Regions from separate parts of the Brevibacillus composti genome, predicted to be linked through region 3. Evidence: riboswitches for the same ligand, from Rfam matches in the RefSeq annotation. Region 3 holds a riboswitch; each other region holds the start of a gene.
What was found. A riboswitch is a leader RNA that binds a small molecule or an ion and turns the genes downstream of it on or off. The one in region 3 is predicted to bind cyclic di-GMP.
Positions count from the first base shown of each region.

Region 1: linked by a shared signal. The riboswitch ahead of JD108_RS19940 (DUF5317 domain-containing protein) and the one ahead of ggt (gamma-glutamyltransferase) in region 3 are both predicted to bind cyclic di-GMP.
Region 2: linked by a shared signal. The riboswitch ahead of JD108_RS15950 (methyl-accepting chemotaxis protein) and the one ahead of ggt (gamma-glutamyltransferase) in region 3 are both predicted to bind cyclic di-GMP.

Region 1 covers NZ_CP066308.1:3,976,959-3,987,162, reverse strand. The annotation lists gene JD108_RS19950 (carbamoyl-phosphate synthase (glutamine-hydrolyzing) large subunit) at 1-1,588, shown strand, start outside; gene argF (ornithine carbamoyltransferase) at 1,533-2,504, shown strand; cyclic di-GMP riboswitch class II at 2,598-2,681, shown strand; gene JD108_RS19940 (DUF5317 domain-containing protein) at 2,931-3,482, shown strand; gene JD108_RS19935 (HD-GYP domain-containing protein) at 3,466-4,803, shown strand; gene JD108_RS19930 (DUF4760 domain-containing protein) at 4,965-5,396, shown strand; gene JD108_RS19925 (MerR family transcriptional regulator) at 5,598-6,362, opposite strand; gene JD108_RS19920 (argininosuccinate synthase) at 6,524-7,783, shown strand; gene argH (argininosuccinate lyase) at 7,780-9,225, shown strand; gene JD108_RS19910 (iron-containing alcohol dehydrogenase) at 9,353-10,204, opposite strand, start outside.
Region 2 covers NZ_CP066308.1:3,139,938-3,150,141, forward strand. The annotation lists gene JD108_RS15915 (IS91 family transposase) at 1-278, opposite strand, end outside; gene JD108_RS15920 (M20/M25/M40 family metallo-hydrolase) at 440-2,095, opposite strand; gene cysK (cysteine synthase A) at 2,302-3,216, opposite strand; gene JD108_RS15930 (hypothetical protein) at 3,387-3,554, shown strand; gene JD108_RS15935 (DUF421 domain-containing protein) at 3,698-4,291, shown strand; gene JD108_RS15940 (hypothetical protein) at 4,332-4,541, shown strand; gene JD108_RS15945 (HD-GYP domain-containing protein) at 4,596-5,579, opposite strand; gene JD108_RS15950 (methyl-accepting chemotaxis protein) at 5,630-7,282, opposite strand; cyclic di-GMP riboswitch class I at 7,386-7,478, opposite strand; gene JD108_RS15955 (group I truncated hemoglobin) at 7,991-8,347, shown strand; gene JD108_RS22700 (hypothetical protein) at 8,572-9,066, shown strand; gene JD108_RS15965 (helix-turn-helix domain-containing protein) at 9,132-9,353, opposite strand; gene JD108_RS15970 (ABC transporter permease) at 9,529-10,204, opposite strand, start outside.
Region 3 covers NZ_CP066308.1:4,242,356-4,252,559, forward strand. The annotation lists gene JD108_RS21145 (energy-coupling factor transporter transmembrane component T family protein) at 1-626, opposite strand, end outside; gene JD108_RS21150 (energy-coupling factor ABC transporter ATP-binding protein) at 607-1,443, opposite strand; gene JD108_RS21155 (energy-coupling factor ABC transporter ATP-binding protein) at 1,440-2,288, opposite strand; gene JD108_RS21160 (QueT transporter family protein) at 2,285-2,890, opposite strand; gene JD108_RS21165 (glutamine--tRNA ligase/YqeY domain fusion protein) at 3,115-4,779, opposite strand; cyclic di-GMP riboswitch class I at 5,046-5,134, shown strand; gene ggt (gamma-glutamyltransferase) at 5,270-7,000, shown strand; gene JD108_RS21175 (methyl-accepting chemotaxis protein) at 7,081-9,075, shown strand; gene JD108_RS21180 (glycerophosphodiester phosphodiesterase) at 9,244-9,963, opposite strand; gene JD108_RS21185 (ABC transporter substrate-binding protein) at 10,008-10,204, opposite strand, start outside.

The DNA.
Region 1 (10,204 bases), 270 kb from region 3:
GTCTGGGAAAAAGATACTGGTGCTCGGTTCAGGTCCGATCCGAATCGGGCAGGGCATCGAATTCGACTACTGTTCGGTGCATGCCGCAAAAGCTTTGCAGGCAAAGGGAATGGCCGCAGTCGTCGTCAACAACAATCCGGAGACGGTCAGTACCGACTACGCGACCGCAGATCACCTCTACTTTGAACCCTTGCACGCGGAGGATGTGCTTCACATAGCGGAGCGGGAGCAGGTAGACGGCGTGATGGTGCAGTTCGGCGGACAGACCGCGATCAACCTCGCTGCCAAGCTGGAAGCGGCAGGCCTCGCCATACTGGGGACCAAGCTGGAAGCGATCGAGCGGGCAGAGGATCGCGAGCTCTTTTACGAGATGCTGCGGAAGCTGGAGATCCCGCACATACCCGGCAGGGGCGTATCGACTATCGAGGAGGCTGTCAGCGCTGCCGAAGAGATCGGCTATCCCGTGCTGCTCCGTCCTTCCTACGTGATCGGAGGTCAGGGAATGGTCGTGGTGCACGACCAGGCAGAGCTGTCGGCGATGATTGCCGAGTGGCTGAATCATCCAAACAGCGCGGCGTTCTTCCCGCTCCTCATCGACAAGTACGTACCCGGCCAGGAAGCAGAAGTGGATGCGGTCTGCGACGGCGAATCCGTCCTGATCCCGGGCATCTACCAGCACGTAGAGAAGGCAGGCATACATTCGGGAGACAGTGTCGCCCTGTTCCCGGCACCCAATTTGACGGAGCCGTGCAAAGAGACCATTGCCCGCTATACGGAAGCGATCGCCCGTGAGATGGGGGCAGTCGGGCTGATCAATATCCAGTTCGTCATCAGCGAAGGGACAGTCTACGTCCTGGAAGTAAACCCGCGTGCTTCGCGAACCGTGCCGATCACGAGCAAGGTTACCGGCATTCCGATGGTTGAGCTGGCCGTCCGTGCCCAATTGGGCGAAAAACTGAAAGAGATGGGCGCCGGCACCGGTTTGCTGCCCGATATTCCGTTTGCCGTGGTCAAGGCACCTGTCTTCTCCACCGTCAAGCTGACCGGCGTCGACCCGGTACTGGGACCGGAAATGAAGTCGACAGGGGAAGTGCTCGGACTGGGGTCTACATTTCCCGAGGCGGCAGGCAAAGCATTTTGCTTTAAGGACAATATCTTTGGCAAGTGGCAGGAAGGCCAGATCTGTCTGGTATCCTTGGCCGATGCAGATAAGACAGCGGCTGTACTGCCCGCTCTGGAGCGTCTGCAGGAGCTGGGAGCTGTCTGGGCAGCGACACCGGGCACTGCCGAATGGATGAGGAATGCAGGCTTTTCGATCGCGTACGAGATCTGCGGCCAGCAGGAACTTACCGAGCTGGTGCAAGCACAGCCCGTCGCTTTTGCCATGATCACGGCGACCAAAGGAAACCGACGCGGACGAAGCGGATTCGCCCTGCGAAGCCGTGCCCTGCAGCTGGGTGTGCCGCTGTTTACATCGACCGAAACATTTGATTTATATGTACAATCCATTTCTGAGAAAAGAGGTGTTGGGCATGCAATCTGTGAAGATATTGGATCAATTTCCAAACGTGCAGTGGGCCAATTTTAAGGGGAAGGATCTGCTGCGCATCGACGAGTTTACCGGGGAAGAACTGATGCAGCTACTGGAGCTGGCCGTCCATATCAAGCAACTGCAAAAGAGCGGGCAGCCGTATCAACCGCTTGTGGGCAAAACCATGGGCATGATATTTGACAAAGCGTCTACCCGCACCCGCGTCTCTTTCGAAGTAGGGATGCACCAACTGGGCGGCATGGCGATGTTTATGAGCGGCAAGGAGCTGCAGCTCGGACGCGGCGAGCCGATCAGCGATACGGCCAAAGTAATGTCCCGCTACGTAGATGTGATCATGATTCGCACGTTCTCCCACGCGGGCGTGGAGGAGCTGGCGAAGCATGCCACCATCCCGATCATCAACGGTCTGACGGATGAGTTCCATCCGTGCCAGGCCCTGGCTGACATGCTGACCATCTGGGAGCACAAGGGCAAGCTGAAAGGCATCAAGCTGGCATACGTGGGAGACGGAAACAACGTCGCCAACTCGCTCGTGCTGGCGGCTGCCCTGCTCGGTCTGGATGTGCGAATCGCCACGCCGCCAGGATATGAAATGAATGAGGAAATCGTAGAGCAGGCAAAAGTTTATGCGCAAACAAGCGGCGGAAAACTGCTCGTGACCCACGATCCGATCGAAGCGGTCAAAGACGCCGACGTCGTCTACACCGATGTCTGGACCAGCATGGGCTTTGAAAAGGAAAACGAACAGCGTTTGAACGATTTTGCCGCTTACCAGGTAAACGACGAGCTGGTCAGCCACGCGAGCCCGTCCTACATTTTCCTGCATTGCCTGCCTGCCCACCGTGAGGAAGAAGTCTCTTCCAGCGTGATCGATGGTCCTCACTCCGTCGTGTTTGATCAGGCTGAAAATAGACTACATGCACAAAAAGCCGTCATGGCCGCAGTTGTGTGAGGACATAGTTCTAGGTATATGTTCCTAGGTTGAATTGAAGCGAATAGACTACGAATCTACCATTGCCGAAAATTGTCAGTTTCGTGTAATATAAAGGCAAGAAGCTGCGAAGAAGTACAGACTGTATTTGGTCGCTTGGTCTGTATGGAGCGAGTAGCGAATCCGGCCTTTTCATTGAAAAGGAGAAAACGCGCGAGGACTTTATCTGGTCGCTTGGTCCTTGCAGTAGCAAATAGCGAATCCAGCTGTTTTCCACTATTTAATATAAGGAGGGAAATGGGCATGAAAAAATGGATCGTTGCTATCATGATGGTTGTTGCAATCGTAGCTGCTACTTCGGCGAACTTCCACATTGGCTAATAATGTTTAAGAAGAAACACCGCTTGGTTGAGTGGTGTTTTTTCTTAAGCTTTGGAGGAAAGTTACATGCTTTTGGATGTGATTTGCTTTTCTTTTATTGTTGCCCTTTTACGGGGAGGTAGAGTAAAGGAGTTACCAAAATTTTATAAGGTCGGGCTACTCGTTGGGAGCATTATTCTTCAAGTTTGTGCAGCTTTTTTTTCCAAATGGAGCGGTGTTTTCATATCCGTAGCCTATGTGCTCATTTTGGGTTTTTTCGTATTTAATCGTCAGTATGAAGATATGAGGATTTTTATGGTTGGCTGGTTTCTCAATGCCTTGGCGATCTGGACTAATCGAGGAAAGATGCCAATCGATCTGGAGCAGGCGAAAAGATTGCCATATGATTTAGAACCGGTCATCAACGGCACAAATTTTAAACACAGTGTGTTAACAGAAGCCTCGAATCTTCCATTCTTAACAGACGTCATTTATATGCCGTCGATTATCCCGAGGGTGATTAGCATCGGCGATATTTTTATCATGCTCGGAGCATTTTTGCTGGTGCAACGCTTAATGAATAAACCCATCTCGCTACTACAACTTCGAGAAGGTAAAAGCTATGCAGCCAAAAACTAGTTTGCGAAGAATTGCCAAGGGTACAGTTGTCCAATTTGGATTTGTTCTGGGAGCAATTCTTATCATTTATTCGTCTTTTTTTGATTGGCAGTCTCGTGATCACTGGGGAGTATTGTCTGCTTATACTCTCCTGACTATTCTTTCGACATTTACTCCAGTTCGACTGTCAAACACCATCTTGACCGTGAATAATGCCGTCATCTTCTCGGGGATACTACTTTTTGGAACTTCGGTTGGTGTGTGGTGTGCTGTCATTGAAGCCCTTATTATTTCTTCGTTAACGAGGGTAAATGTCATTAAAGCTGCCGTGAATATTGGTCAGCTTGTCATGACAATTTGGACTGTAGGATTTCTAAAAGATTGGATAGTTAGTATAAATGCCATTTCACCAATTCTTGCAGACCTTTTTCTAGCCGTTGTGTATTGGTTGGTCAATTTGATTTTATGCGGTCTTGGAATCTCGTATTTTTATAACAAAGGCTGGATAGAAACGGTCAAAGAAATGGCGAAAGGATTTACATCTACATACCTGCTCCTCATGGTATTGGCAGGTGTAGGGTCCCGTCTGGTAGAATCACACGGTCTGCTTACGTTAATCCCTATGATGATTGCTTTTATTACAATCAGCTACGTCTTTCACCAATACTATAGTAATGTTCAGAAACTACAGCAAAAAGTAGAGGAAATCAAAACCTTCAACCACCGCTTCCTCACGACAATGGCCGCCTCAATCGATGCTCGCGACCATTACACGAGCGGCCATTCCCAGCGGGTCGCACACTGGGCACGGGAAATTGCGAAAGCGATCGGCCTGTCGTCGGAAAAAGTGGAGGAAGTGTATTTCGGTGGAATTTTGCACGATATCGGGAAAATCGGCATTGAAGACAGGATTCTAAATAAAAAAGGGAAATTAACACCGGAAGAATACGACCAGATCAAGCAGCATACGGTGATTGGATATGACATTATTTTGCAAGCAGGCATGTTTCATGAGTTGCTGCCTGCCATTCGTTCTCATCACGAAAGAATGGATGGAAAGGGATATCCGGATGGCTTAAAAGGCGAGGACATCCCGCTCATGGCGCGTATCCTCGCAATCTCGGACGCATTTGATGCCATGGTGGCCGACCGGCCATACCGCAAAGGTCTTCCGGTAGAGGATGCGCTGCAGGAGATCAGACGGGGGGCTGGCACGCAGTTTGATTCGGAGTTAGCCCAGCATTTTATTCGGGTCGTCAATCAGTTGTCGCGAGAAGAACTGGAGAAAATCATCCAGCAAGATGGGCACGAAACCAAACAGTTACAGGAGGTGATCGACTAGATCATCCGACTGTAACTGTTTTTCTTTTGCAGCGAGGCTCCGCTCTATTGCCCTTGATCAGGCCAAATCTCGGAATGAATATGCTTGTGCCAATCCCCAACTGCGTGGATAATTATGGGAGAAGTCTACACACAGAAGAGAAAGGGAGAGTAGAACAAAGAATGATCCCAACCTATCAGGATGCTGACATTGTATTGAAGCTGTACGACCAGTTTGAATCGGACCGGCTGCGAGAGGCCAAACGGTGGTTTAGCAGCACCTTTCTCGGCGAGCCGTGGACGTATGAGTCTTTTATGCGGCTCCATCCGCGGGGTAGCGAAGGCTTCCGGCAGTTCGTCACGCTTTACGGATTTTTCGAGATGGTGGGCGTGCTCCATAAGAATGGCCTGGTCCACCCCGATCTGTTGTTTGACATGTGGTTTATAAATGGATATTTTATCCCGCTGTACCCGATCATCGAGGGCTGGAGAGCAGAAGGGGACATCCATGTGGCGGAAAATTTTGAACGACTCGCGCGGGCAGAGCTGGCCTGGATTGCCGAGAAGAAGGGAGCCCAGTATGTTCCGGAGGTGCCTTATCCCACAGCGGGATAAAGGGAGCCAAAGGAGCGTCTTCTCCGTCCGTCAAGTCACGGGAGGGTGTCGTCCAAGCTGTACTGCACCTCGGAGAAATTGCGGATGATCATTTCTTCGGCGAGGCGGTTTCCCGTTCTTTTGTCGATCACCAGTCTCCGAGAGAAAAGGAACAAGGGTGTACCGGGATCTATCCATCCGTCGGTACACCCTTGTTCCTTCTTACTGATCCTGACCGGTGAAAATCAGGATCGCATCTCGGAGAAACGCTGCCGTGCCGGGCTGCTTTTCATCGTAATGAGCCCGAAACCGTTCATCTTCGACATACATGCGGGCAAGTCCGGCATGTGCCTCCTTGCTGTAATCGCTCCAATGAAAGAGCAGCCATTGCTTATGCAAGCCGGCCGCTTTTTGGGCCAGCTCGCCCGCCGGATCGCCGGTCTTGTAGGCTTCGGCCAGGGTGGCGTACAGTTCGTTTGCGATCCGCGTCACTTCATCGTACTCTTCCTGCGTCATGTTCTTCAGTTTTTCATAGGACTTGTTGACCGTATCCTCCCCGTATTTCTCCCGGATCTCTTTGCCGTACTTTTGTTCATTTTCATCCAGCAGTTGTTGTTTGAAGCCTTCAAATTTTTCTTTGTCCGTCATCTTGATTCTCCCTTCCATCTCGGCGATGGTTTTTTCGACGTTGACAATCAAGAGGTCGAGCTGCTTGCGCTTGTCGAGCAGCTGCCGGCGATGTTCTTTCAGCGCTTTTTCCCGATCAAAGGTAGGGGCCGTTACGATTTCTTTGATCAGCTCGAGCGGAACCCCCAGCTCTTTGTAAAAGAGGATTTGCTGGAGGCGATCCACTTCAGCCTGACCGTAAATCCGGTATCCTGAGGAATTGATTCGGGCTGGCTTCAGAATGCCAATCTCATCGTAATACCGAAGGGTTCTGGTGCTGATTCCGGCTAATTGCCCCAGCTTTTGCACGGTGTATTCCACGGTATTCACCTCCTGACAACTTTACTGTACACCTTTACGCATACGTCAAAGTCAATCCCTTTCTCTCAGCTGCTCCCAAAGAAAAAGGTATTGTATTTTTATTAGTTCGTTTGTATAATTACTCAAGAACAATCTTCGATTATGTAAGGAGAGAGAAACCGATGGCAAAAGAAAAAATTGTTTTGGCCTATTCTGGCGGTTTAGATACATCTGTCGCAATCAAGTGGCTGCAAGATACTTACAATTATGACGTCATTGCTGTAGCGCTGGATGTAGGGGAAGGAAAAGATCTGGACTTCATTCAAAAGAAGGCGCTGAAAGTCGGCGCATTGAAATCGATCGTCGTGGATGCCAAAGAAGCTTTCGCCCGCGAATATGTACTGCCTGCCCTGCAAGCAAACGCGATGTATGAAGGCAAGTATCCGCTGGTATCTGCCCTGTCCCGTTATCTGATCTCCCGCGTGCTGGTAGAGATCGCGGAAAAAGAGGGAGCAGTCGCTGTTGCCCACGGATGCACGGGGAAAGGAAACGACCAGGTTCGTTTCGACGTATCCTTTACAGCGCTCAATCCAAACTTGAAAATTGTGGCGCCAGTCCGCGAATGGGGCTGGACGCGCGAAGAAGAGATCGAATATGCAGCCAAGAACAACATTCCGATCCCGATCGATCTGGACAATCCATACAGCATCGACCAAAACCTCTGGGGCAGAAGCTGCGAGTGCGGCGTTCTGGAAGATCCGTGGGCGGCTCCGCCGGAAGGTGCCTATGATCTGACCAAATCCATCGCGGATGCGCCGGATGAGGCCGAAGAAGTAGAGATCACCTTTGTCAAAGGCGTGCCGACTGCCCTGAACGGCGAAGAGCTGCCGCTGTCCGAACTGATCCTGAAGCTGAATAAAATCGCCGGCAACCACGGTGTGGGACGTATCGACCATGTGGAAAACCGCCTGGTGGGCATCAAATCCCGCGAGGTCTACGAAACGCCAGCTGCGACGACGCTGATTCTGGCTCACCGCGAGCTGGAATTCCTGACACAGCCGCGCGAAGTGGCGCAGTTCAAGCCGATTGTGGAGCAAAAAATGGCGCAGGTGATCTACGAAGGTCTCTGGTATTCGCCGATCCGCAATGCCCTGCAAGCCTTTATTGAAGAGACGCAAAAACACGTGACGGGCGTCGTGCGCGTGAAGCTGCACAAAGGCCACGCCATCGTCGTCGGACGCAAATCCGACTCGACGCTGTACAGCCACGAACTGGCAACGTATGCCGCTGGTGACCAGTTTGACCATAAAGCGGCGATCGGATTCATCAAGCTGTGGGGCCTGCCTACCAAGGTATACGCACAGGTGAACGAAGGCGTGCTGCATGAAAACACCAAGACGCCGATCAAGATTTTGGACGAAAAGGATGCGATTACGCAATGAAACTGTGGGGAGGACGCTTCACAAAGCCGACGAATCAGCTCGTAGAAGAATATACGGCTTCCATTTCTTTTGACAAGCAGATGTGGCGGCAAGACATCGTCGGCAGCCTGGCTCACGTAGCAATGCTGGGCAAGTGCGGCATCCTGCCGATGGATGAAGTGAGACAAATCATCGCCGGTCTGAAAAAGGTAAAAGAGAAGATCGAGCGCGGACAGGTAGAGTTCCTCGTGGAAAACGAGGATGTGCATATGAATATCGAAAAAATGCTGATCGAAGAGATCGGACCTGTCGGCGGCAAGCTGCATACAGGCCGGAGCCGCAACGACCAGGTGGCGCTCGACATGCATCTCTATCTGCGGGAAAAGCTGATGGAGATCATCCAGCTGGCGATGTACCTGCAAGAGGCTTTGGTCGAGCAGGCGAACAACCACCTCGATACCGTCATGCCGGGGTATACCCATCTGCAGCGCGCGCAGCCGGTGCTGTTCGGCTACCATATGATGGCCTATGTCTCCATGCTGCAGCGTGACATCGAGCGGATGCGCGACTGCTGGAAACGGGTCAATGTCCTGCCGCTAGGTGCCGGCGCACTGGCCGGGACGACTTTTCCGATCGACCGCGCCTTCGTGGCGGAGATGCTTCAGTTCGACGGCATTTATCTGAACAGCATGGACGCCGTGAGCGACCGCGATTTTATCGTGGAGTTCCTGGCGAGCGCTTCCCTCCTGATGGCTCACCTCTCCCGCCTGTGCGAAGAGTTGGTCATCTGGAGCAGCCAGGAGTTTTCCTTCGTCGAGCTGGACGATGCATTCTGCACGGGGTCCAGCATCATGCCGCAGAAGAAGAACCCGGACGTGGCGGAGCTGGTGCGCGGGAAGACAGGACGCGTGTACGGCAATCTGTTTGGTCTGTTGACGGTGCTGAAGGGGCTTCCCCTGGCGTACAACAAAGACATGCAAGAAGACAAAGAGGGCATGTTTGACACGGTCGCTACGCTGCACGGGGCCCTGGCCCTGCTGACGCCGATGATCCAGACCATGCAGGTGCGCACCGACCGCATGCGCCAAGCGGTGACGCAGGACTTCTCCAACGCGACGGATCTGGCCGATTACTTGGTGCGCAAAGAGATGCCGTTCCGCCAGGCGCATGAAGTGGTGGGGCGTGCCGTGCTCTACTGCATCGAACAGCAGAAATACCTGCTCGATCTGACCATGGAGGAGTACAAATCATTCTCCGCGCTCATCGACGAGGATGTGTACGAAGCCCTGGCTGTCGAGACGGTAGTCAATGCCCGCAACGTCTTGGGCGGCACCGCGCGCAATCAGGTGGAGCTGCAAATCTCGGAATACCGCAAACTGCTGGCGGAAACCCATCAGTGGGTCGATAAAAACAGCCAAAAGGTCATGATTGAATCGCTCATCGATGTAGGCTCGCCTGCATAAACGTGGATAAGCATACGCAAAGGGACAGAGATCATATCTGTCCCTTTTTCGTGTTTATGAAGAAAAAAGGATAGGGGCCTCATCCGGCTCCTATCCTTTTTGCATGCGGCGGGCCGACTGGATCAAACTACAGGCACATCCGCAAAATCTCTCGCACATCTGTGCTGGTCAACTGCTTGAAGTTGCCGATCGGGCCGAAGGGCGTCGCTTTTTCTGCCATGGCATCCAAGTTCTCCTCGCCGATCTGGTAATCGGCCAGGCGGGTCGGCGCCCCGATGCGGGCGAAGAAGGCCTCGGTCGCTTCGATGCCGGCGAGGGACAGCTCCTCGTCCGTCTTGCCGTCCGCATCGATCCCCCAGACTTCTGTGGCGTAGCGGCTGAAGCGCTCCACATTCTCCCGGTAGACGTAGCGCATCCATTTCGGGAAGATGATCGCAAGACCGCCGCCGTGGGGGATGTCGTAGATGGCGCTGACAGCATGTTCGATCTTGTGAGTGGCCCAGTCCGTCTCCACCCCGACGGGCAGTGTGCCGTTCAGTGCCATCGTGCCGCAGTAGAGCAGATTGGCTCTCGCGTCGTAATCGGCAGGCTTCTCCAGGACGCGCTCCGCATTTTCGATGACCGTTTTCAGAATCGATTCGGCGAAGCGGGTCTGTAGCGGGATTTCCGGCGTATGGCTGAAATACTGTTCAAAAACATGCGACATCATGTCGCAAATGCCGTAGATGGTCTGATCGCGAGGGACGGTGAACGTGTACGTCGGATCGAGGATGGAGAAGGCAGGAAATGTCGTGCTCGCTCCCAGCTTCTCCTGGGTCTCCCAATTGGTGACGACACTGCTGCGATTCATCTCGGAGCCCGTAGCTGCGAGGGTCAGCACGGTCCCGAGGGGAAGGGCTTTCTCTGGCACCGCGCGGCGCAGATAGAAATCCCAAACATCGCCGTCATAGGGGACGCCGACAGCCACCGCCTTGGCCGC
Region 2 (10,204 bases), 1.1 Mb from region 3:
TGATTTACTTGTAACACCTCTTCGCTCATGATTCGGCTCCATTCTTCGGTTTCACCGCAAGAGCAGGTTGTACAAAATCGTCCTTTGCAACGGAAAGGAATTCTTTTCGTTTTGTGGCAACCCTCACAAACTAGCAGCTTAAACCCTTTCTTCGGGTCACCGCAGTTCAAAAACTTCTCGACTTCCTTCAGAACCGAAGGTCGAATTCGCTTGTCATACTTTTTTACAAAAGGTTGCCAGTGTTCCATAAAAATTTGTTTAAGAATGTTCGTCTCCATATCTTAATTTTACCAAAACAAATAAAGGGGCTCACGCCCTAAAATTATATACTTTCCGATATTAAAATAAAGGGGCTCACGCCCTAAAATTATATACTTTCCGATATTACAAAAAAGCTCCGAGAGACGCTGTCTCCGGAGCTCTTTCTCTTGAATCCCATTTACCCGCCGATCAGCCGCTGAATGACGTGGTTCGTCACCGTCGGCACAATTTCCGCCGAGAATTTGATTTCCATCCGCTCGTACTTTTTATGCGCATCGTAGCCATACGGGCCGATGTTGATCGCCGGGACATTCAGCTCGCGAATGTCCTGATAGTTGACGTAGTGCTTCGTCCCCCAGCCGGGGTTGTTATCGCTGACCGCGCGAATCGCCTCTTCATCGTCGCGAAGCGCCACCATGCTCATGTCGCAGATGTACGGGAAGAAGTTCTTCGTGACGATCGGATGCTCGTAGCTTGGCTGGACTGTCGCGACGGCTTCCTCCAGCGCTTCCAGAAGCTGCACCTCCCGCTCGTCTTTGCCGCTGATTTCGATCGCAGGCGAATAGAGAGAGGAGTAGAACAGAATCATGGCCGGACTTTTATCCTTCATCCAGGTCCACTCTTCTTCGACCACGCGGGCAGCAAACATGCGCGTATCGAGGGATTTGTCCGACAGGAGCTTCTCTTTGAAAGCCTTCATATGCTCCTCAAAACGCGCCCCATGCTCCTCGCGCAACTGGCGGTTCATCTCCTCGTAAATCATCACGCGCGGCTTCCAGGGCAGCGGCAGATACACCTCGCCGCAGCGCTCCCGATACGCGCGATAGCGGTCGTTGAGGCTTTGCAGAGCGTTCGCAAAGGCGATTTCCGCCTGCACCTTCAGCTTCTCCAGCACTTCTTTCGGCGACCAGGAGACGGTGAAAAAGTTGTAGTAGACATAGGCGGAGAGCGCTGTCTGCACGGTGTAGGACGGCTTCAAGTCGGTCTGCTTCAAGGATACGGGCGGAACCGGGATTTCGCCCATCGCTTCATCGCAGAGCTCGGGATTGTAGCTGATCTGCCGCGTCAGCTCGGCCGCGAGAAAATTGGGGTCGAGCCCTTCAAAGCAGGAGCCCACATGCGTCTCCGCGCCGGTAATATAGAAGGAAGGCAGCAGCTTGCCGATCGTCCCTTTGTAGATGTACCGATTTACATCCCCCTCATAGAGCGGCGCGACGAAATCGGAATTGATCAGCGCGATGTACTCAAAGCCATGCTCCTCTCTCCAGCGCTTCAGATCCTTTAAGCCGGAGAGAACGCCGTGAGAGCTGTCCTCCTCGTCGCACTCCGCAAGCATGACCAGATTTCCCGCCAGCTCTTCGGGATGCTCGGCGTAATAGCTGAGCAGGTACACATGGCTGGCTACCCCGCTCTTCATGTCCAGCGCGCCCCGTCCAAAATGCCATTCCCCGGATTCAAGCTGCTCTTTGACCAGGGGCGGCAGCGGCTCATGCTGAAGCGCTTTCATCAGTTCCTGCGGGTGACAGGCTTTCTCCTTCAGATGGCCGTAATCCTCAATCCCTACCGTATCGATATGCCCCATCAAAATCACCGTGCGGTTGTTTGCGGGGTCCTTGGTTCCTTTGACAAAAGCCAGAACATTGTAGCGCTCGACTTCATCGTCGACAGTCCGGGACAAAAGCAGGCTCTCCGGATGCTTTTGAAAATACGGCAGCGCTGCCAAACGTTGATGCAAGGCGCGGGCGACATCAATCTCGCCCGGCGTATTGACGACACTTTCTACCTGAACCAGTTCATCCGTGATGCGAAGTACGTCTTCTCGACAGGACAACATCTGTATTCTCCTCCCAGGGTACGATCGGTCTTGGTACAGGGTCATCGCCCTTTGATCAATCTGGGCTATTTCTCCCCCCTTACCCATTCGTCAGGCGCAAGCAGCCTCCTGCCCGGATGCGCATGTTTTTTCAATATTAATAAAATTCCCAGCAGAAACCTCCCCTGTCCCAACGGAGAGCGGGAGGCTTTTTCGGCAAACTTGACTCAGAAAAAATTCATGCTCAAATAGCGCTCGCCCGTGTCAGGCGCAATGCACACGACCCTTTTCCCCGTGCCCAGCTTCCGTGCGACCCGGATCGCAGCAAAAACAGCCGCACCGGAGGACGGACCGACCAGTATGCCTTCTTTGGCCGCCAGCGCGCGCATGGTGGAGAGGGCTTCCTCGTCTTCAATCTGCATAATTTCATCGTAGATCCCTGTGTTCAGTATCGGCGGCACGAAGCCAGGACTGGTCCCGACCAGCTTATGCGGGCCCGGCTTGCCCCCGGAGAGTACGGGAGAGCCCTTGGGCTCCACCACTCCGATGTACAGCCCCGGCAGTTTTTCCCGCAGGGCCTCTCCCGTACCGGTAATGGTCCCGCCTGTACCCGCCGTTGCGATAAAAGCGTCCAGTTTGCCTTCCATCTGCTGCCATATCTCGCGAGCGGTCGTCACGCGATGAATACCGGGATTGGCGTGATTCTCAAATTGCTGCGGAATAAAACTGCCGGGAATCTCCTTTTGCAGCTCCACCGCTTTGGCGATGGCGCCCGGCATGCGCTGCTCGCTCGGCGTGAGCACGACTTCTGCCCCGTACGCCTTGAGCAGATTGATCCGTTCTTTGGACATGTTGTCCGGCATGACGAGAATGGCTCTGTATCCCTTGGCCGCCGCATTCATGGCCAGACCGATCCCCGTGTTGCCGCTGGTCGGCTCGATGATCGTGTCACCCGGCTTGATCAGCCCCTCTGCCTCAGCGGTCACGATCATGTTATAGGCAGCGCGGTCTTTGACGCTGCGCGAAGGATTGTACATCTCCAACTTGACATAGACCTCCGCCGCTCCCTCAGGAACGATGCGGTTAAGCCGGACGATGGGCGTATTTCCGATGCATTCGGTGATGTGCTGGTAGACGTTCATAGGCGCCTCCTCGGCAGGAATTAATGTTTAGTATTACACTAAGAATACTACAGATTCAAATGGCAGACGAGCGGTTTTTTCAGGCCAATCACACTTTTCACGGGAAACGGAATACTTTTTTTACCACTTATGTTATTCTAAAGGTATCAGCGGTCGAGAGGAGTGATCTCATGCTGTACTTGCTTGGCGGCATTGTTTTATTGGTTGGCGTGGCCTGGTGCTTTACCGGAATGAACAGTCTTCGCCAAAAAGACGAGTTTGGAGCAAAGCAACCGATGGACGACGCGATCGCCCATCAGACATTGCATCAGATAGACCAGCACAATCATCATATCTAAAGACATGCGCGCTTCGGCGCGTTTTTTTTGTCTGGAGTTACCCAGATGCGCATAACCCCCGTTCTACACCGGTTCTCTGTTTGCTATATCCCGGGTCGGGACAAACTATTCGTGCAGCATATGTTGGCAGCGGGAGGTTGCACATGGATTGGACACTTGTCTGGAAGGCGGTCGGGATCATCCTGATTGGGACGCTGCTCCTGAGGATCGGAGGGAGAAAGTCCATCGCCCAGATGACGATCGCGCAAGTCATTGTGATGATCGGCATCGGCACGCTGCTGATTCAACCGATTAGCGGCCATGGCTACTGGACGACCCTTGTCTTGGCAGCCGTTCTCATCCTGATGATGATCCTCATGGAATACGCAGAAATGAAAGTGGATGGACTGGAAACATTGATCAGCGGCAAATCAGTGGTCGTGATAGAGAATGGACAGTTGCACCACACCAACATGCGCAAGCTGCGTCTCACGGCGGACAAGCTGGAGATGAGACTGAGGCAGGCGGGAATCGCCCGCATCGAGGATGTGGAATACGCGACCCTGGAGGCAAGCGGCAGCCTGGGCTACCAGCTGAAGCCGGAGAAGCAGCCCGCCACGAAGGAGGACATTCAGCAGCTGATGAAGCTCCTCGAAACCAGGTTTCCCGAGCACGCAGCCAAACCAGGCGCAGCGGATGATCTGTTTACGGAGCTGGTCCGCGGCCACGCCGCACCGCCGCCCCAGAACCTGCAGTAATTCCGCGGCCGAGCTCCTACGGAAAGGGGGGAACATTACAATGGCATCATTTGACGTCGGCTTGGTTCACAGATTGGCGGAACAGTTAGAAGGACTTGCACAGGGGATGAAACAACGGGTTAACTCCCCCGACGAGCTGCAAGATGACGTGAACCGAATGACCAGTATCCTGAACAGCCTGCAAACGCTGGCGAAGGAAGCCAAAAACAGCGGCTCGAATCCGATGGTACATGAAAATGATGTACGCTGACAACGACGCGGGGGATCTTCCCCCAATCGCTCCCCCTTGCACAAGGGCACCCTCTCAACGCAGATGGGTGCCCTTGTCTTGGTTCGGCAAACGAACCGTTTCCTCACGGCGGGAGAGGATATCCTCCCCTTCCCTCTCGACGATTTGCAAAAATACATCGGCGATCACCGGATCAAATTGTGTCCCTTTGTTCTTCCGGATTTCCCTTACCGCATAATGGATATCCGTCTGCGCGCGATAGCCCCGCCTGGATGTCATCGCATCAAAGGAATCCGCGATCGCCATGATGCGCGCTACCTGGGGAATCTCCTCGCCAGCCAAGCCCTTGGGATACCCTTTTCCGTCATAGCGCTCATGATGGTAGAGGATGGCGTCGAGAACGCCGTTGTTCCGAAACAGTGAAATATGCTTGACCATCTCGTAGCCAATCGACGGATGTTGCTTGACGATCGCGTATTCCTCCTCCGTCAGCTTGGAAGGCTTGGTCAGGATCGATTCGGGGACCCCGATTTTTCCGATGTCGTGCAGGAGCCCTCCCAGGTAGATGCGTTCACAGCTTTTCTGGGAAAGCCCCATCTCTTTGGCGATGCGATAGGCGTACATCGCAACATTTTCCGAGTGAAACGCCGTGTACTTGTCCCGCGCATCCAGTGATTTGGCCAGTACGAGAGTCAGATTCAGGGTGTTTTCCTTTTCCCTTCTGTGATAGCGGATGGCATAGGAGATCGATAATGTCGCCAAAAGATACGTGAGCCCGTTAAAGAAAATGACGCTGATGTGCGGAGAGCGGAATGGCGCAAAATAATAGTAAAAGCAAGTCAGCAGGGCCGCGGAAATCATTTGCAGGGCCATGCTTCTCCAGAAAACAATGCCGGCCAGAACAAAATTCAGCAGATACAAACCGATCAAATTCGATCCGGGATAAAGATACCCGTCGATCCATACCGTCGTGCAAAGAAGAAGGAAAAAAATGAGAGCAAGAGGCAAGCGATATTGCTGCAATTTTTGCCAATAGCTTTTTTTCTGAAATGGAACCATGGCGCTCCTTTTAGAAATAAGACATAGAAGCCAGTGAATCAAAGAAAACCTTAGGAAACTCTAAATTTCCCGACGACAAGTTGCAGCTCTTCGGCCATGCGGGAGAGGGAGGAAGCGGAAGCAGTGATTTCCTCCATCGATGCCAATTGCTCTTCGGTAAACGCAGCCACGTTCTGCGATTCGGCCGCCACCGTTTTAGCTCCTTCTTCAATCTCCTCGATTGAAAGCACGACCTGTCCTGTCCCGGCGGAAATCTGCTGGGAAGCGGCGGAGATTTCCTGAACCTGTTGAGACACCTCGTCGATGTTGCGCCTGATATCATCGAACAGCTCGCCGGCGGTATGTACGACGCGGATCCCTGCGTCCACCTCGCTTACGCCTACCTCCATCGATTCCACGACAGTCTGCGTCCGATTTTTGATCGTGGACACCAATTGAGCGATCTGACCTGCCGATTCTGAAGATTGCTCCGCCAGTTTTCGCACTTCATCCGCCACCACCGCGAAGCCCCGCCCCTGTTCGCCTGCCCGGGCCGCTTCGATGGCCGCATTGAGCGCCAGCAGATTGGTTTGCGAAGCGATCCCGGTGATCACTTCTGCGACGCGTTCGATTTCCTGCGATTGTTCTTCCATCTCGGCCACTGCCTGCGAGAGTTGATTCATCGTCTGGTGGATGGAATCCATCTGTTTCACCGTTTGCTGGATCGCTTGATTCCCCTCCGATGCTTTTTGCGATGCCTGGACGGACAGGGAAGAGGTCAATTGGGCGCTCATGGCGATTTGCTGTACACCCACCGACATCTCTTGGATCGTCTGTCCGCTCTCGCTAACGCTCCGGGACTGCATCTCGGCGTTTGCCGTCACTTCCTGGACCGTCTTCGCGATAATTTCCGCTGCTTGGCTGGATTGTTCCGCACTCGCCGTCAACTCTTCGGAGGAAGCGGCTACCTGCTCGGAGGTGATCCGTATCTGTCCTACCAGGCTGCGCAGATTGTCCGTCATCTGATTAAACGATTTGACCAAATTGCCGATTTCATCTTTATTTTTCACCTGAAAGGGTTCTGAGGTCAGATCGCCCTGTGCGATTTGCTCCGCGATGGCCGCCATTTTAACGATCGGCTTCGAGATCAGGCGCGAAATCACCAGTCCGATCAAAATTGCGAGGATCACGGCAATCACACTGAGGAAGGATACCGTGGAAATTGCGCTTCTGACCAATCCCGTATTTTTCTTGCTTTCTTCGTTCATGATCTGAAGCTGTTCCTCGGCCAGAGCTTCTACCGTCGCATCCAGTTGTTTGCCCAAGGGGAGTACCTCTGACCGGTAATAGTCGGTTATTTCCTGTGCGGGCTGTTGCGATTGAACCATATTCAAGAGATGGTCGGCTCTCAGTTTATATCGTTGGTTCAGCTCGTCCAGTTCGGTTAATTTGTTCTCAAATGCTTCGATTTGAGCCAGTTCCCGCGTGTCCGCCATCAAGTTGGCGATCAGATCATACGAAGACTGCAATTCGCTTAGGTATTCCTGCTCCTGGGCAAGCAAATATCCCCGCAGCTGCTCGCTTTCTTTCGCTATTTCCACTTGGACCCGAAGAATATTCGTTAAGATAACCGTTCTTCTTTCAATCAGATCGGTGTCTGCCTCATTAATTTTAACGAGGTAAGAAGAAGAGACAAAACTCGTTATTCCCAAAAGCACAGCCATGAAAAACACCCCTTCTCTTTCTCTATTTTCTTTTTCTGCAAACAAGAAATCCCCTTTTTAGACAAAAGGGGACCCGCGCACAGAAAAAAACAAAGACAACTCTGTCGGCAACTGGCTGGCATCATGCAACGTAATTCGCATATTAGCCCCTCTAGCTTTGCGTCTCCATCTTTCAATGGATTTGCCCTTTTTCGATATGAAATTGGTTGGAAAATAAACATATAAAATTCGACGTATTTACGACAATCATAATCGTTATTTGTCGAAAAAACAAGACGGTATTCCCAGCATTGGAAACCCTTGGGCAACTGATATGAACCAAAATTGCTACAAGAATCTGATTTTGCTGATAAATTAGACCTACGATCCGATAATACGCGCGAATACCGGCATTCGACAATTCACGACAATCACCATACCTCATCTCCGTCACATACTTTGTGGATATGGATAACTTCCGCCTCTGTGCCCCTCCTCATTTTCCCCCGCTGTCTGCCGGAAACATACCCATTTGCATAACGGGAGAGAAGGGCGCACGACAAAAAGCGGCGAGACCCGCAATGCATCTGCCGCTATGTACATTCGTTGATTCATTATGAAAAGAGTGTCGGATAGAAAGAGTGACGGACCGTATCGTCCATCCCCTTCATAAACTTGCTTTCCTGGTGGAAGAACTAAGCTGTAGTTCTTATGCCGAGGAGGTTCAATATGGAGACATTCTACGAAAAATACGGCGGCGAAGAAACCATTTCAAAGGTGGTCGATTATTTTTACGAATTGGTTTTGGCAGATGAGACCGTGAATCATTTTTTTGCAAACACGGATATGGAAAAGCAGCGGAAGCATCAAACCAAATTCATCAGCTACGCCTTAGGGGGGCCCAATCAGTATTCGGGCCAGTCCATGGCCGCGGCCCATAAAGGGATGAATTTGCAGCCGGTTCACTTCGATGCGATTGTCGCACATTTGCAAGCAGCTCTCAGACACTTCGGCGTACAGGAGGAAGACATCCGCGATGCATTGGAGAAGGTAAACGCCTTGCGGAAAGATATTTTGTACAAGTAAATCCGCTATCCCTCTTTACAGGCCCCTTTCAGGGCTTTTTTTCTTTTTTTACGACCGTTATTTTCGCAGCTTCTTGTTTTTGGAATGTTGTAGTACCATTTGGGTGTAGGCTCGATTTTTTTATCCTCTCGCCGATGGGCGATGGCAGGAAGCCGTACGCGGTTGCCTGATCATAATTGGAGGTGTGTGATCTGCACATTCTGCGGCTGCATGTACCACGTCTTTTGTTGTCCCTCATTTTCCTGGGTGCCGGCTTTAACGGCTGGGTGGTCATCCTCGGCTATGAGCCTGTCTTTCCCACGAGCCCCAAGGCGATGGAGTTGTTAACAGGCTATCTGCTGGTGCTGGAAAAATCGGTGGAACTCATCTGTGGGCTGTTGCTAGTAGCCAACCGCTATACCCCCGCTACCTTGGCGGTCTTGGCCCCGATCGTCGTCAATATTCTGTTTTTCCATCTGTTTGTGGACCCGTCCCTGCTGCCGCTGGCAGTCCTTGTCTTTCTGCTGGAAGCTTATCTGCTCTGGTTGTATCGAGATCGCTACAAGTGGGCCGCTTCCACAGGTGGCCTTTTTTTACGGCAAGGAACGCCGGTTCATTTTGCGATCCCCCTGGGGGCCTGGCACCTCTCTCGACGAAAAGAATGGGGGGCACCCTCGTTTTGCGAACAGGCGCCCCCATATTTGGACCAGTTAGACGTATGCAGTTGTCGCCGTTATTGAATGGTGCAAAAAAAATCCTCCCTCCCATCGCAAGGGAAGACAAGGGAGGGTTGTGTGGACTGGGTTCAAATCTCCAACTCACCAAGTCGAACGAGTTCGACTACTGCTTGAGATCGACCTTTTACACCTAATTTTTGCATGACGTTGCTAATGTGATTGCGTACGGTTTTTTCACTGATGAAGAGTTGTCCGGCAATCTCTTTTGTTGTCTTATCCTGGACCAAGAGTTCAAACACTTCTCTTTCTCGATTTGTCAACAACGGCTTGGTTTGGTCGCTACCCTTCAATCGTGCCACCCCTCCTTGTGGGCTCTACAGGAACAAGGTTGAGGGATTACAGAGTCACCTTATCCTATGTAGGGGGGTGGGTGGTGGTGCCGGAATTACGGGGATTTTAGGCTTTTGCCATACATCCTATTCAATATTTGGGCGAGGGGTTCCGAGAGGGCAGCCCTCTTTTGCGTTAAATATAGGGTGTTCGGTTATACGTCTCCTGGAAGCGGTCGCGTAGACCCTTGGCGAGCAGCGAAAAGGAGCTGATCGCCAAGATGAAGGCGCCGAGCGGAATCAGAAAGATCCGGATGTTGTTGCTGAAGACAAAGCCCCTGTACGATCCCAGCAGGCCCGCCCACTCGTTGGTGATGGAGTGAAAGATCACCGGATCAAACGTCATGATGGTGCCGCCGACGAACAGGTCAAACATCCCCAGGAGGCCCATTAGAGTCATGACGGACACCATCTCGGTGACGGCGATCAGGATGAACTGCTCTTTGAGCTGGGGCAAAATGTGGCGGAAGATGATCTGTTCCCGCCCCGCCCCGAGGGAGGTGGCCGCCAGCACATACTGCGTCTCCTTAATCTGCTCGGTTTTTTGCCGGATGGAGGAAGCGACGCTCGGCGCCCCCAGAATGGCGACCAGCACGACGAACAGCGTCACCAGCTTGGAAATGGAGAGCTCCGGATTAATGCTGATCCCCACCAGCAAAAAATAGACCGGGATAAAGATCGGCATGTATCCCCAGGCATTTTCAATCGACAGCCACCACTTCTGGGGCTTGTCCTGAATCCCGATATACAGTCCGATCACGCCGCCGATCAACAGACGGCAGACCGCGGCTGCCATCGTGACGAAAATCGTA
Region 3 (10,204 bases):
CCCTTGGCATCGAGTGCATTGGCAATCAACTGCACGCGCTTGAGCGAGCTGAAGATCAGGGGAACGAGGACAAATCCGTACTTCCGCAGTCTTTCCGAGAGGGAGCCCTCTCCCAATTCCAGCCCCCGCACCATCTGTGCCTCGCGGATCGTCGCCAAATCGCGCTTGACCAGAGGGATAAAGCGGAAGATCAGCGACAGCATGTAGCTGATGGAAAACGGCAGGCCGAGCCCCCGCAGCCCCATGGCAATCTCCCGGGGACTGGACTGGAACAGATAGTACATCGACAGCAGCGCGACATTTGCCAGCCTGAGCCCCATCCCCAGCGCCCAGAGAACACCTGTGTCCGTGATTTGAACCGGATAGCCGATCCAGGGAATCGTACTGCTCCAGTAAGGCTTGCCCAGGTTTGTGAACGGCAGCCAAGTGATGGCGGCAAAGACGGCCCCGACTCCACCGATCAGGAGATACCCCTTTACCATCGAGCGATTCCAGCCCAGTTTGGCGATCAAGAGAACATTGATCAATAGGGCCGCAGCGAGAAAGCGCGGGTCCTGGAATAGAAACGGCAATGTCCCCAAGAGGATAAAGGACAGCAGCACAAAGCTAGGATGGGCATGTTTCATGCTTGACTCTCTCCTCCGCAAGCCGTTCCTTGGCTTCCTCCATCGTGAGCGGGACAGGCGCACTCCAGCCTGCCGCCACCCCAAATCGATAGACAGCCGGCGGCTCTACCTGGGCCTTTTCCCACACATCCGGACGGGTGAATACCTCGCGCGGCGTGCCGTCGTACAAAAGACTCCCCTGATGCATGACCAGCACTCTCCATGCGTATTCGGCCACCAGCTTCATGTCATGGGTCACTACGATAATGGTATGGCCGGCCCGGTGCAGCTGCCTGAGCAGCTCCATAATGTCCCGGACCCCCCGATGATCCAGGCCTGTCGTCGGCTCGTCCAGCACGATCACTTCCGGTTTCATGGCCAGAATCGAAGCGACCGCAATTTTTTGCCGGGTGCCTTTGCTCGAAAAGTACGGCTCTGCCTCCCGCATCTGCTCCAAACCCACCGCCCGGAGCGCCTCGGTCACGCGCTCCTCCAGCTCCGTGCCGGAGAGGCCCATGTTTTTGGGGCCGAATGCCACTTCTTCGTAGATGGTTGATTGAAAAATCTGATGATCGGGATTTTGGTAACAATACGTCACAAAGCGCGACAACTCGGCCACCGAAAGCGACCGGGTATCCCGGCCGGCGACCGTAACCGTCCCTTCGGTTGGCTTGTAGAGACCATTGAAGTGCTTTGCAAGCGTCGTCTTCCCGGAACCATTCCCGCCGATGATCGCGATAAAATCGCCTTGATAAACCGACAGGGAAATATGTTGGAGCACCTGTTTTTGGGCGCTGTAGCCATAAGAGACGTGATCAAAGCGGATCAGTTCGTTCATGTTTGCTTCCTCCCGCCCGGGCCGATGCCCTCTTCACGGCACCATGCGGCCAACTCCTCCACATGGAGCGGGACGCCTTCCTCCCGCTTCTGCAAAAGATGCGCCCGGCAGAGTTCCTGATACAGCAAAACAGCGTCGGGTATGAGGATGCCGTGCCGCTCCAGCTCCTCGATCTCGCCGAAAAACGGACGGGTGGGCAGGTCCAGCTCGATCCGCCCGTCCGCGATCAGCAAGACGCGATCGCAAAACTGTGCCAGTTCCTCGGTCGCATGCGAGGAGACGACGATGGCGATCTCCTGCTCCTGCTTGAGCCTCTGGAGCAAGTGAAACACGTCCTTCGCCCCCTTGGGATCCAGCTCCGAGGTAGGCTCATCCAACAGCAGGATCTGCGGGCGATGGGCCAGGGCAGAAGCGATGGCCACGCGCTGTTTTTCTCCCCCCGACAGTTCAAAGGGGGATCGCGGCGCAAATCCCTCCAGTCCGACCAGCCGCAGGACCTCATCAATCCGCTGCGCGATTTCCTCATCCGGGCGCCCGCTGTTTTCCAGGCTGAAGGCGATTTCCTCTTCGACCGTCAAACCGATAAACTGGGTCTCCGGGTCTTGAAAGACGATGCCCAGCTCCCCTTCCACCTCTCGCTTGCCGGAGAAATGGCCGGTGTAATTGCTCGGGATCAGCCCGGACAGAGCCAGCAGAAGCGTCGTTTTCCCGGCTGCCGAGGGGCCGACGATGCCCACTACCTCCCCCGGATAGAGGGACAGCGTAAGGTTGGACAAAGCCGGCCGTCTGCCGCTCTCATACTGCCAGCTCACATCGTCCAGCCTCAGCAGCGGCTTTCCGTTCACGGACGCAGCCCGCCTTCTTCAACCGGCAGCAGGTCGCTGCCATAGACGCGTCCGCGGTACAGTCCTGCCCGTTTGACGAACGGATACAGCAATTTGAGCAAAAACGGCCCCAGGATCGCGGTGGAGACCGCTTGATTCAAGAAGACGGTCGGGATAAACATCGTGGCGATCGCCATCGGGGTAAACCCGAGTGCCACGTTGATCAGGATGGAGCAAGCGACGACGGCCGATGCGATCAGAACAACGAATATGAAATATTGCAAAATACTGCGCTTCGTTTTCAAGACCGGATGGCTGACTGCCAGATAGCTGATATATCCGCCCAAAAAGTTTCCGAGAAAGCCGACAGCCACTGCGTGCGGCGGTGCGCTGCCCGTCAACAGATCGCTCGCCACATTGCCAAAAGCTAGTCCCAAACAGCCGGGAATGCCAAACAAGATGCCGAATACAGGCTGCAGCGCATTGGCCGGGCGAAGCGGAACGCCCACCATGAGCTTCACGTTTGCCAGCATAATCAGGGCGACTGCGTACAATGCCGCCGTGACGACGATCAGAACAAAATCGACGGTCGTCCACTTGCGCCGAAAGAGAGACGTTCCCATCTCGAATATCCTCCTTTTATGTGAAAAAAGATAATGAGAGTAACATGATGCTAGTTTACCCCTCTGCGATCACTCTCGCAATGCTGGAACTTGTGACAGCCTACGCCCGATGCCCTGCCGAAGAAAACCGGAGCGCCCGCATACAGAGACACAGGCTTGCGCCTCACGCGCAAAAAAGCTGTCGAGCGTCCTCAACAGACGTCAACAGCTTTTCCCGCATACTATCAAGATCCTTGCTTCGGCAATTCAAACGAGCTTTTCAGAGAGACGATCCGGTTGAACACCAGCTTGTCCTCTCTCGTATATTTCGGGTCTACGTTAAAATAGCCATGACGGAAGAACTGGTATTTATCCTGCGGCTTGGTCGCCTTCATATCCGGCTCGACAAACCCCTGAAGCGTCTCCAGCGAGTTGGGATTCACATTGTCCAGAAAACTGGCCCCTTCCTCCTGGCCATCCAGAATCAACGGTTCATACAAGCGGAATTCGGCCGGCAGCGCATGCTTGGCGTCTACCCAGTGAATCGTCCCCTTCACCTTGCGGCCGGTAAAGCCGCTGCCGCTTTTTGTTTCCGGATCATAGGTACAGTGGATTTCGATCACGTTTCCTTGCTCGTCTTTGATCACGTCATTGCACTTGATGAAATACGCGTGCTTCAGCCGCACTTCATTTCCCGGGAAGAGGCGGAAGTATTTGCTCGGCGGATTCTCCATGAAATCATCCTGTTCGATATAGATTTCACGGGAAAACGGTATTTTTCTCATGCCCATTTCCGGTACTTCCGGGTTGATCTCGGCATCCAGCATCTCTACCTGATCTTCCGGATAGTTCGTGATCACGACTTTGAGCGGACGGAGCACGGCCATCGTACGCGGCGCTTTCAGCTTCAAGTCCTCGCGAATAAAATGTTCCAGCATTTTTTCATCGACGGTGCTGTTGGTTCGCGCTACCCCGATCTCGCGGGCGAATGTCCGGATCGATTCCGGGGTGTATCCGCGCCGCCGCAGTCCGGAGATGGTCGGCATGCGGGGATCATCCCAGCCGTCCACTACCTTTTCATCCACCAGCTGTTTCAGCTTCCGTTTGCTCATCACGGTATTGGTCAGATTCAGACGGGCGAATTCATACTGTCTCGGCACCTTATCCATCTCGCACTCGCGAATCACCCAGTCGTAGAGCGGACGGTGATCCTCGAACTCCAGGGAGCAGAGCGAATGCGTAACACCCTCGATGGCGTCCTCCAAAGGATGGGCGAAGTCATACATTGGATAGATGCACCACTTGTCTCCGGTGTTATGATGCGAGGCGTGAGCGATCCGATAGAGGACCGGGTCGCGCAGATTGATATTAGGAGAACTCATGTCAATTTTGGCGCGCAATACTTTTTCGCCGTCCTTAAACTCGCCATTGCGCATCCGATGAAACAAGTCCAGATTCTCTTCCACCGAACGATTGCGGTAGGGGCTGTTGGTTCCCGGCTCCGTCAATGTCCCCCTGGTCTGCCGAATCTCTTCAGCCGACAGGTCGCACACATAGGCCAGTCCCTTTTTAATCAGGAGAACAGCCCGCTCGTACATCTCTTCAAAGTAGTCCGATGCGAAATACAGCCCGTCCCATTCATATCCCAGCCACTTCACGTCTTCCTTGATCGCTTCTACGTACTCCGTATCTTCCTTCAGCGGATTGGTGTCGTCAAAGCGCAGGTGGGCTCTGCCCGAAAACTCCTTTGCCAGTTCAAAATTGAGGCAAATCGCTTTGGCATGCCCGATATGCAGATACCCGTTCGGCTCTGGAGGAAAGCGTGTCACGATTTCCTTGACTCGGCCTTCTTGCAGGTCTTCCAAGACGATGTTGCGGATAAAGTTGGATGATGCCGATTTGTTTTCCAATGAAAATCAACCTTTCCCTTCACCTTTACATTCCATAATACTGATTCCATCGCGATAGTTCAACAAAATCGCCCTCCGGCCAAGCCTACTTGCAAGTGCAAAATTTGCAAATCGTGGATTCGTTCTGTGAAAAACAGGGAATAGGTGAATAAATAGCGTGACAATCATCCAAGGTAGTTGTGACAAATATCATTTTCTACTAAAAAACGAACCAGATTATGCCGAAGATATTTATTGAACACATGTTAACCAATACCTTTCATTAATATCGATAATGGCAAACCCGGGGGAATCCGGCGACGCAAAGCTATAGGGGCTCATCTCTACTTGGTAGAAAAGCCAGCCAGCTGCCGAAGTATTGATGTAGGACGAGACCGATGATCCTATGTCATTGGTCTTTTTGTTGTGTTCAGCAAAAGGAGGTGGCTCTATCAGCAATCGTTTCCACTGTTTTTTTGCTTTATTCATAAAGAATGGAGGATGAAGAATCGTGAAAAAGAGTTTCTGGCGCAAGGCTTCTGCGCTTGCTTTGACAGCTGTGATCGGATTGTCCAGCTTTTCCTCTGTAACGGAAGCGGCCAATCGTCCGACTACGATGGCCCCGAACGCGATGGTCACCACTCCGCATTATTTGGCTACGGCCGCGGCCCTCAAAACGCTGGAAGATGGCGGAAATGCCGTAGACGCAGCGATCACCGCCGCTTCGACGCTGGCTGTCGTGTACCCTCACTACACGGCCATCGGCGGAGACAATTTCTGGCTGATTTACAACGCCAAGACGAAAGAAGTCCGGGCGTTGAACGGAAGCGGTCGTGCCGGTGAAAAAGCGACGATCGAGTATTACAAGGAAAAAGGCTATGAAAAGATCCCGTCGCGCGGGTACGAGTCTGCGAATACCGTGCCCGGTGTCGTGTCCGGCTGGTGGGAGGCCTACCACTACGCGCAAAAGGAGCTGGCCGGAGACAGCAAGCTGAAGTGGGAGCGCTTGCTTGATCCCGCGATTGGCTACGCGGAAAACGGCTACCCGGTATCGCCCAACCAGGTGTACTGGACGAAATACGCCACTGACCCGACCGACAACGACCTGAAGAATCTGCAGCGCTTTGAAGAGTTCCGCAAGACCTTCCTGAAAGAGAACGGCGAGCCGTATCAGGCGGGCGAAGTCCTCAAGCAAAAAGATCTGGCGAACACGCTGAAAGTGATCGCCAAAAAAGGTGCGGACGGTTTCTACAAAGGCGAAATCGCCCAAAAAATCGTCAAAGACATGGAAGCAAACGGCGGTTTGCTCACGCTGAAAGACTTTGAGACACACACATCCACGTGGGCCGATCCAATCTCCGTTGAGTACCGCGGCTTCCAGGCGTACAATGTGCCACCCAACTCCCAAGGCATGGCCTCTTTATCTATCCTAAACATATTGAACAACATCGATCTGAGGAGCTTGGGTGAAGGAACACCGGATTACTACCACGTGATCGTTGAAGCCACCAAACAGGCATTTGCCGACCGTGACAAGTGGCTGACCGATCCGGAATTTGTGGATATTCCTGTGGACAAGCTGTTGTCCAAAGAGCATGGAAAAGAACTGGCTGCCCGCATCGATATGAAGCAAGCGGCCAAAACAGTCGAACCGCTGGATCCAAAAGGGGACACCACCTGGCTGGCCGTCGTTGACAAATACGGAAATGCCGTTTCCATGATTCAAAGCCACTACTTCGACTGGGGTTCCGGCATCGTTGCGAAAGACACGGGCGTTCTGCTGCAAAACCGGGGAAGCTACTTCTCCCTCGACCCGAACCATATCAACCATCTGGAGCCGGGAAAACGCACCTTCCATACCATCAATCCGGCGATGATGCTGAAAGACAATAAACCATACCTCCTGTACGGCACACAGGGCGGTGAAGGCCAGCCACAGACACAAGCGGCTCTGGCGACGCGGATTATCGACTTCGGCTTCTCCGTCCAAGATGCGATCGAAGCGCCGAGATGGCTGCATGGACGCAACTGGGGTTCTTCCTCCAACAACTTGAAAGTGGAAAGCCGCATTCCGCAGGACGTTTTGGATGAGTTGATCAAGCGAGGCCATCCGGTTGAAAAGCTGGAAGCGGCCTATACGGATGCGATGGGTCAATCCGGCGCGATCCTGATCGATCCTGTAACCAACATTAAATTCGGCGGTGCCGACCCCCGCGGTGAAGGAGCCGCGATGGGCTACTAATACTGTCAGTCATCAGACTGCTGGGCAAAAGGCTCAGCAGTCTGATTTCCTAGCATGAATCACGAAAGGATGCTGCATCCATGCGCCTGTTCAGCAAGCTTCGCAATAAGCTCGTCATCTGGTTTCTGCTTTTGGCTGTCGTACCCCTGATCATCAACTCTTACCTGGTCCTGACTGAGAGCACCCAGATTCTCATTGAGAAACAAAAGGAATCAATGGTCGACTTGACGAAGTCCACCGCCCAGGGAATGGATCAGTGGTTAGACAGAAGACTGACGGAAGTGACGGTACTGGCACGTTCTTCGGACATTCAGTCTACAGATGCCGAGGCAAAAAACGATTTTATCCGCCGATTTACCAAAGAACTCAAAATTTTTGACGGCAATACCTTTATCTCCCCTGACGGGATCGTCACAGCGGACACCTTCGAAGGCAGTCTAGGAATCAACCTCGGGGAGCGTCCGTTTTTCAAGCTGGGAATGGAGGGCAAATCCAGCTTTTCTGACATGCTGATCGCAAAAACGACGGGCAATCGCTCGATTGTCGTCGCCTCCCCTGTCATTAACAAGGAAGGGCAAAAGCTTGGGGTGTTAACGGGACTTGTCAATGTAGATTCCTTCACATCCACCTTCCTGCAAAATTTGAACCTTGGTGAAGACGGCTATCCGATACTCGTGGACAACAAAGGGCTGATCCAGGTACACCCCAATCCAGAACTGATCGGCAAAAGCATTGAAGAAGCTGCATTGCCAGAAGGGTTGACCACCATCCTGAAGACCGGGGCAGCGGAATCAGGATCCTCGACTTATCAGGACGGCGGAAAAGAATACGTCGTTACCTTCTCTTCGATTCCCAGTACGAATTACAGTCTATTCTTCCATATGCCCAGCGAGCAAATTACCTCGCAGGTATGGGCCATCACGAGGTATATCATCATCCTGGTATGTGTGGTTACCGCCATCGTGCTAGCAGCAGCCTTCTTTGTCTCCCGTCAAATCAGCCGCCCGATTGTGGAAGTGGCTTCCGTGACCGGCCGTATCGCGGATGGCGATCTGGCAGTAGACCCATTGAAGATCAGAAGCAGAGACGAAGTCGGTCGACTCTCAGAATCCGTCAACCTCATGGTGGCGAACTTGCACGACATCATCCAAAAAGTGAATACATCTGCGGAAGAACTGGCCGCCTCGGCGGAAGAGCTGTCTGCAAACGCAGAGGAGACCAGCAAGGCGACCGAACAAATCGCTTCCTCCATCCAAGAAGTCGCCTACGGCGCGGAGCAGCAGGTGCAGAGCGTATCAGAGAGCGTCAGCACCATCAACGAAGTGTCCAAGGGCATCCAAAACATCGCCGCCAACGCTCAACACGCGGCAGAGTCTGCCATGACAGCTTCGCAAATTGCGGCTCACGGCAACCAGGCAATTGAAACGGTCATGCATCAGATGGAACTGATCCATGCTACCGTGAACGATATCGCTACCATCGTCAAACGACTGGGAGACAGCTCTCAGGAAATTGGCCAAATCGTCCAAGTCATTACCGATATTGCCCAACAGACCAATCTGCTTTCGCTCAATGCGGCGATCGAAGCCGCGAGGGCGGGCGAACATGGCCGCGGCTTCGCCGTAGTAGCCGATGAAGTGCGCAAGCTGGCTGAGCAATCGGCAAGCTCCGCCCAACAAATCGAGCAGCTGATCGCCTCGATCCAGAACGAGTCGCATCAGGCTGTCGATTCGATGGAAAAAGGCACGCGAGAAGTGTCCCTGGGCATCGAGGTCGTAAACGAAGCCGGTAAATCTTTTGTGCAGATACGCGATTCTGTCTCGCAGGTGGCCAGCCAGATTCAGGAGGTTCAGGCCTATTCCCAGCTGATGACCAAAGATACCGAACAAGTCGTCCAGCTGATTGGACAGATCTCTGCGATTGCGGAAAACTCGGCGGATGGCACGCAAAATGTGTCCGCGGCGACAGAAGAGCAGCTGGCTGCTATCCAGCAGGTCACCTCGTCGGCGGAGTCCTTGGCAAAAGTGGCCGAGGATTTGCAAGAACAAGTGCGAAAGTTTGTCCTCTACCGGTAGATGCGCCTCCCGTGCATCCCGCACGCAGCAGTGACAAAGCGCTCCCTTTGCGTATACAGGAAACAGCCCCCGAAGCGAGATGGGTCACTTCGGGGGCTCGTTTTTTTTCGACTGGCAAAAAAAAGCTGATGCCCCTCGACTTGCGGGCATCAGCTTGGCACCCTACTGCTAGCAAATGGCCAGCATGCGATCCGGATGATTGGTGCAGATTTGCACATGTGGATATGTCTTTACGATTTGCTGAATCGCTTGTGGATCATCTACTGTCCAGGCGATTACCTCGATCCCCTGTTCAAAGGCAGCGTTGACCAACTCCTCGGTCAGATACGGATAGGCGATGGACAGGACAGTGGCTCCTGCCTCGCGAAGCTGCTCCAGCATCATAACCGGATTTGCGCAGACAATCAGGCCGCATCTCACTTCGGCGTCGAGGCTCCGGAATCGGCGGATTTCCTCATGGTCAAAAGAGGTGACATAGACGTCCCGCTTCATATCATGCCGCTCCAGCAGAGCCAGGACCGTCTCGGACAGGCCCGGATGCATCCCGGGGGCCGTCTTCAGTTCGATGTTCAGCAGGCAGCGTCCCTTGACTGCCTGCAGCACTTCCTCCAGGGAGGGAATCCGTTCACCGGCATACCGCTCGCCAAACCAGCGTCCAGCATCCAGGGTGCGCAATTCTTCATAGGTGAATGCAGAAACCAACCCGTTGCCGTTTGTCGTTCGCTCCAGCGTGAAGTCATGGAGCAGCACCGGTACGCCGTCTTTGGACAGCTGCACATCGATCTCAATCGCGCCAATCGCCGGTTCTGCCAGCGCCAATCGGATGGCGGTCATCGTGTTTTCCGGCGCCTTTCCCGACCAGCCGCGGTGTGCCATACAGATGTTCATGTTCTTCCCTCCATTTTGCTTCGGTTGCCCCGTGGCCTGTTTCCTTACTTCTTCAAGAGCTTCTGCCCTTTTTCCACAGCATTTCCAATCGCCTCGTCGACAGTCGCCTGCCCTAATACAGCCCGCTGGATTTCCGTCATAATCACTTCTTGCAGCTCCTTGTAGCCCGGCACCATCGGACGCGGTTTAGCGTACTCCAGCTGCTTGACCGCTACTTGGAAGTTCGGCTCTTTCTCATAAG